DNA from 2 places in the Leucobacter sp. gxy201 genome. Region 2 is predicted to be linked to the other one. Evidence: predicted binding sites of a transcription regulator. Region 2 holds the regulator's gene; the other holds the start of a gene.

Region 1 (3,409 bases), on a different contig from region 2:
GCCCGTCGCAGCAATGCTGCGCCGTGCAGGCATCCCGCTGCGGATTGTGCTCCACGGCACCCGCAACGACAGGCACTACGTGCCTTCACGGCAAGAAAACGTGAGGGGAGGGATTGGAGAACCACGATGCAAGACCAGATCGAACCCGGAGCAGCAGCCGTCCTCATCGGCGCGCTCTGGCTCATCGCCGGCTACCGCCTCTGGATCGCACCCCGCAGAAAGGACACCAACTCATGAGCGGCATCACCCAGCCTCAAGTCCAGGAACTCACGGCACTCGCCGAGCAATACACGCAGCAATTCAACAGCGACCAGGTCGCCGGCAGCATGCGCGAAGCCCCCGGCAGGTACTCCGGCACCATCACCGTCGGGCAGCTCATCACGAACCTCCGAGATCTCGCAGCAGCATACGGCACCGGCAGCGTCCACACGGGCACCGCGGCCGCCTGGATCGCCTACGCCCACGCAACCCTCGCCCGCCTCCAGGGAAAGTGAACCCATGAGCCAGCAGATGTTCGCGATCGACGACCTGATCCGTGAAGCAGACGTAGCAGCAGCGCCCCAGTGGGACGGGGCGCCGCTGCGCTACCACGAGACCTACTACTCCCCCGCAGAACTCGACGCCGCATTCGACCGATGGATCCTCGAGAACGGAAGCTTCGGCTGCATACCATACAGTCACATGTGGCACCGCGATAGCCACCGTCGCGGCGTCGAATTCGAACCGAAGCCGAATGCCCGCGGCCATCAGTGCGCACTCTTCACCGCAGAAGCAAGGTGCAGCGGCCGCTACGCTTCCAATCGCAGCCACTCCCATGCCACCGGGGAACTCCCCGGCGGCATGATGACGCAGATCATCTGCGAGCCCTGCAACTGGAACCACATCAGCAGAAGCGAATCCGAAGCCGTCGAAGCCTGGCACGACCACGCGATCACCGGCTGGCGCGCACTCCCCGTCGTGCCGCTCAAACTCGTCCAAGACCGAGACGCAAAGAACGGCAAACAGCGCTTCGTCGACTGGATCAACGAACACTATCCACTCGACGCCCAAATCACCGGCCACCCGATCATCACGGAACGAACCGACTTCGGTACCCGCCACGTCCCCGGGCGCTCACCCTGGGGCGGATACGACCTCTCCTACACCGCTCTCCAGTGACCCAGTGGGTAGGGCGATACGTCACATGAAATGAGTGGCTTCTGCTTGGTTCGTCTCGAATAGGGCAATTGTCTCTTGGAAATGGCCGCATTCAACGTATTGCCAAACAGTCGTCTTGTCAGTGTGTCGGTCTGGAACTGGCACGCGATATGAGGATTTGAGGCACTCCACGTTCTCGCAGGTACCGTATCGTTCGCCCAAAAGTCGGTCTCCGTTTGCCATGCCGTTCCACCTCTCATCACGAACAAGTCCGCTTGTATCGCTCAACCTATCCGGGTTGGAGCGATTTTTCTAACCCAGGAGGCGTGATGGCCTTACGCTTGCTCAAGTCTCCTCCCCAGAGCCCTTGAACGCCACGGAATAGAAGACGTTCCCTATCCCGGAGTAGCCTGACGGCATGATTGCCTACGTACGTGTCGCCCTCGCCGCCACCACCGCGCCCGAAGAGGTCCACAAGCGCGACATATCCGCGCTCGAGCAGGCCACGCTCACGGGCGAAGGCGAGACGTGGGACGAGGCACGCGCCGCGGTGCAGATCCCAGAGGGCGCCGTCGTGCTCGGCGCAGCACAGTGGCCAATCTGACCCAACTGGCCGATACTCGGAGAGTATGTGGACCTGTACCGCTTGTGGCGGCCCCGCCATCCAAACCCGAGGCACCGTCGTCTGCCTAGACAGCACATGCGGCGTCGTGCGTATTCTTCCGGCGCTCCCGGACCGACTGCCGTGGGAGCCCGAAGTGTAATTGTCGGAGGCGAAGGCGTATCCTCTATCGAACAAAGATTCGAATAGAGGAGGGGCAGTGTTCGTCGCTGCGATTCACTCACTGCCGGTCGACGCGGCACCGGCGCTGATCGAGGCCGCTGAGGTCGAAGCCGCGTGCGGGTTCCCGTCACCATCGCAGGACTACCTGACGAGCGAGATCGATCTGAACGAGCATCTGATGCCCAATCGCGTCTCGACCTTCCTCATCCGCGCTCGCGGGCACTCAATGGTGCGAGCCGGCATATACGACGGTGACGAGCTCATCGTCGATCGCTCCATCCGTGCCGATGACGGGCACGTCGTCGTTGCCGTGGTCGACGGGGAAATGACCGTCAAACGGCTGCGCTTCACCGAGACAGGCGGCGTAGTCCTCTCAGCAGAAAACCCCCGTCACCCAGACATCGTGCTCGAGGAGCTTTCAGAACTCCGTGTGTGGGGCGTGGTCACTCGGAGCCTGCACCGTGTCCTCCGTTCCTGAACGCATGATCGCCCTCGTCGACTGCGAATCTTTCTACGCATCCTGCGAGCGAGTCTTCGATCCACGCCTCGACGGGCGCCCCGTCGTGGTGCTGTCGAACAACGATGGATGCGTGGTCGCCATGTCGCGCGAAGCGAAAGCACTCGACATTCCCATGGGCGTCCCGTGGTTTCAGCTCAAGGGGTACGCGCAAGCCGCGGGCGTCGTCGCCCGCTCGAGCAACTACGAACTGTACGGGTCTCTCTCGACTCGGGTCATGGAGATCATAGGCCGCTATGCGGCATGGCAGGAGGTGTACTCGATCGACGAAAGCTTCATCGGCATGCACGGCACCGTGGACGAACTCACCCGAATCGGCCATCAGATCCGCGCCGAAGTGCTGCAATCTACGGGCATCCCGGTACGGGTCGGCATCGGGCGCACGAAGACCTTGGCGAAGCTCGCCTCGCGCGGAGCGAAGGCCGACCTCTCGCTCGGCGGCGTCTGCCACCTCGGTTCCTACTCCCCCGATCGGCTCGATCGCATCATGGCCGGTACTGACGTGACGGACCTATGGGGCGTCGCCGGACGCACCGGGAAGAAGCTCGCCGGCATGAGCATCCACACGGCGAAAGACCTTCGGGACGCTGACCCGAAACAGATCCGCAAACGGTTTTCCGTCGTGCTCGAGCGCACAGTGATGGAACTTCGCGGCCTCCCCTGCCTCCCCCTCGAGGCACCTCGCCCATACAAAGACCAGTTGATCTTCTCGCGCAGCTTCTCTCGCCCGGTCGAGACCGCGGCCGAGATGCGGCAGGTCCTCTCCATCTATGCGCAAAAGGTTTCGTCAAGGCTGCGGACGCAGGGGCAAGTAGCCGGCGTTGTCTCAGCCTGGGCAATGACCGGCCACTATGTCACCGAGGGGCGCCATAGCGCCCATGTTTCGGTTGGCTTGCCGACAGAGACGGACGAGCCGATCATGCTCTCGAAGGCCGCGCAGATGCTTGCACCGCGCATCCTCCACGGCACCC
Region 2 (3,409 bases):
GTCATCCCGGGCGGCGTGAACTCGCCCGTACGCGCCTTCGGCTCCGTCGGCGGCACTCCGCGCTTCCTCGTCTCGGGGGCCGGGCCGCTGGTCGTCGATGCAGACGGCAACGAGTACGTCGACCTGGTCGCGTCGTGGGGGCCGGCACTCCTCGGGCACGCCCACCCCGATGTGGTGGCCGCGGTGCAGCGCGCGGCGGCGCGCGGGCTCGGCTTCGGCGCATCGGCCCCCGAGGAGGCCGAACTCGCCGAGGAGATCGTGCGACGCGTTCCCGAAGTGGAGCGGGTGCGCCTCGTCTCGACCGGCACCGAGGCCACGATGACGGCGATCCGCCTCGCCCGCGGCGCGACGGGCAGGCCCCTGATCATCAAATTCGCCGGGCACTACCACGGGCACTCGGACGGGCTGCTGGCGGAAGCCGGGTCGGGGCTCGCGACGCTCGCGCTGCCGGGCTCCGCGGGCGTGACTGCCCAGACGGCCGCGCAGACGCTGGTGCTGCCCTACAACGACGTCGCCGTGCTCGAGGCCGCCTTCGCCGAGCACGGCGACCGCATCGCCGCGGTGATCTCGGAGGCCGCGGCGGCGAACATGGGTATCGTGCCGCCCGCCCCCGGCTTCACCGAGGCCATGATCCGCCTCGCGCACGCGCACGGCGCGCTCGTCATCCTCGACGAGGTGCTCACCGGTTTCCGCTCGGGCCCATCGGGGTACTGGGGCATCGAATCGGCGACGGTGGCGCCAGGGATCGCGCCCGACCTGTTCACCTTCGGCAAGGTGGTCGGCGGCGGCCTCCCGCTCGCGGCCCTCGGCGGTCGGGCCGAGCTCATGGATCTGCTCGCGCCCCTCGGGCCCGTCTACCAGGCCGGCACGCTGTCGGGCAACCCGGTGGCCGTCGCGGCGGGCCTCGCGACGCTGCGCCTCGCCGACGACGACGCCTACGCGCGTCTCGGCCGTGCCGCGGACGCGATCGCCGCGGGTCTGGCGAGCGCGCTCGATGCGGCCGGAGTGCCGCACCGGGTGCAGCGCGCGGGCACGCTGCTCGCGCCGGTGTTCGGCGACTTCCCGAGCGCCCCACGCGACTACGCCCAGATGCGGTCTCAGGAGGCGTGGCGCTATCCGGCCTTCTTCCACGCCATGCTCGACCGCGGCGTGAATCTGCCGCCGAGCGCGTTCGAGGCGTGGTTCGCGACCGCTGCGCACGACGACGCGGCGATCGGGCGCATCCTCGACGCGCTCGCGCCCGCGGCCCGCGCCGCTGCGGAAGCGCAGCCGGAGGGCGGGGAGTAGGGTCACCGACCCCGGCCTTCCCGTCGGGCGAGGCCCCGGGTCGCGCGGCCGGAGACATCGCCCGACGCGCCGTGCAGGGGCCGAGGAGCGATCAGACCGAGCGGAATACCGCGACGACCTTGCCGAGCACCTCGGCGTAGTCGCCGAGGATCGGCTCGAACGCGCTATTGCGGGGGAGCAGCCAGGTATGGCCGTCCCGGCGGCGGAACACCTTCACCGTCGCCTCGCCGTCGAGCATCGCCGCGACGATGTCGCCGTTCTCGGCCTCGCGCTGCTGCCGGACGACCACGAAGTCGCCGTCGCAGATCGCGGCGTCGATCATGGAATCGCCGACCACCTTCAGCATGAACAGCTGCCCGTCGCCGACGAGCGACCGGGGCAGCGGTACGAGCTCTTCGACCTGCTGCTCGGCGGTGATCGGCACACCGGCGGCGATCTGACCGACGAGGGGCACGTACGCCGCCTCCTCCGCCTGCTGCGACGGCGCATCGGCGATGGCCGAGCTCGTGCTCGCGAGTTCGATGAGGATCTCGAGCGCGCGGGGCCGGTTCGGGTCGCGGCGGATATACCCCGCGAGCTCGAGGCGGCTCAACTGATGGGTCACGCTCGACAGCGACGAGAGGCCGACGGCGTCGCCGATCTCGCGCATGCTCGGCGGGTAGCCCTGGGACTCGACGGTGCGGCAGATGTACTCCAGGATCGCCTGCTGCTTCTCGCTCAGCCTGCGACCCTGCGGCGGCGTATCCGAGGTGCTCATCGCGATCCTTCCGTTGCGGGAATGCCTGCGCCGATCGACGGGACTGGCGGCGGGACCGTGAATGTCAGTGGGTGCTGTTTCAGTGATCCCGTTGCTTCGAAACCCTAGCGGCCCCGCTCGATCACTGGCAAACATATGTTCGAGTGTCGCGAAAGGCGATCGGAACACGTATTCGAAGAATCGTTGCGTTTTCGATCGTTCGAAGATATATTCGAAACAGATGTTCGCGTAGGCGGATGCACCAGGAAGGAACCCAGACATGAGCGCAGTGATCTCGCACGAGGCCCCCAAGCTCCGCCTGACCCGGCGCGGCCGGGTCGTGTTCGGTTCGTTCGCGACGGTGCTGGTGGCGGCGCTGCTGGCCTTCGTCGCGGCATTCGCGGCCCCCGAGGCGCAGGCGTCGAACGCCGCCGGCGATGCGGAGTTCCAGTACGTCGTGGTGCAGCCGGGCGCAACCCTCTGGTCGCTCGCGACCGAACTCGACCCGACGCAGGATCCGCGCGATCTCGTCGCCGAGATCGTGCAGCTCAACCAGCTCCAGGGGTCCGGCGTCCAGGCCGGCGAGGCGATCGCCGTGCCGCTGCGCTACGCGCACTCCGCCTCGGTCGTCTCCGGCGCCGAGCTCGGCTTCCCCGTGGACTCGGCGGAGTGAGCGCGGGTCGACCCTAGAATGGTGAGGGTGACCAGTCTCAGTGACCTCCCGCTCCGCAGCACGCTCGTCGGCAAGGCGCCGTACGGCGCCCCCCAGGATCCGGTGCCGATCAGCCTGAACGTCAATGAGAACACCCATCCGCTGCCGGAGGCCGTGGTCGCCGACATCGCCGAATCGCTCGCTCGAGCGGTCCGCTCGGTGAACCGCTACCCCGACCGCGAGTTCACCGAACTCCGCGATGCGCTCGCCGGGTACCTCGGTCACGGGCTGGCCTCGGAGCAGCTCTGGGCCGCGAACGGCTCGAACGAGGTGCTGCAGCAGATCCTCCAGGCCTTCGGCGGCCCGGGCCGGTCGCTGCTGAGCTTCACCCCGACCTATTCCATGTACCCCCTGCTCGCGTCGGGCACCGACACCGCCTGGGTGCCGATCGAGCGCCCCGAGGGGTATGCGCTGACGCCCGAGTTCGTGGCCGAGACTCTGCGCGAGCAACGGCCCGACATCGCGATCATCTGCGGCCCGAACAACCCGACCGGAACCCGCCTCGATATCGACACCGTGCGCGCCGCCTACGACGCCTTCGACGGCATGCTCATCGTCGACGAGGCGTACCGCGAGTTCGACGACCGCGGCGAGAGCGCCATCACGCTGCTGCCGGGGCGTCACCGACTGCTGGTGTCGCGCACCATGAGCAAGGCGTTCGCGTTCGCTGGGGT

Evidence for each region. The regulator LexA, encoded in region 2, represses DNA repair genes until DNA is damaged. The targets are predictions, from matches to a motif close to TCGAACANNTGTTCGA.
Region 1: the regulator LexA is predicted to act here: its motif matches at 1,929-1,944, upstream of NHL51_RS01140 (LexA family protein).

Annotation. Positions count from the first base shown of each region.
Region 1 covers NZ_JAMXWS010000001.1:255,139-258,547, reverse strand. Annotated here, with positions in the region: gene NHL51_RS01155 (hypothetical protein) at 234-494, shown strand; gene NHL51_RS01150 (DUF6349 family protein) at 511-1,158, shown strand; gene NHL51_RS01145 (hypothetical protein) at 1,556-1,741, shown strand; gene NHL51_RS01140 (LexA family protein) at 1,959-2,399, shown strand; gene NHL51_RS01135 (Y-family DNA polymerase) at 2,404-3,409, shown strand, end outside.
Region 2 covers NZ_JAMXWS010000003.1:349,366-352,774, forward strand. Annotated here, with positions in the region: gene NHL51_RS06725 (glutamate-1-semialdehyde 2,1-aminomutase) at 1-1,287, shown strand, start outside; gene lexA (transcriptional repressor LexA) at 1,379-2,044, opposite strand; gene NHL51_RS06735 (hypothetical protein) at 2,304-2,696, shown strand; gene NHL51_RS06740 (histidinol-phosphate transaminase) at 2,715-3,409, shown strand, end outside.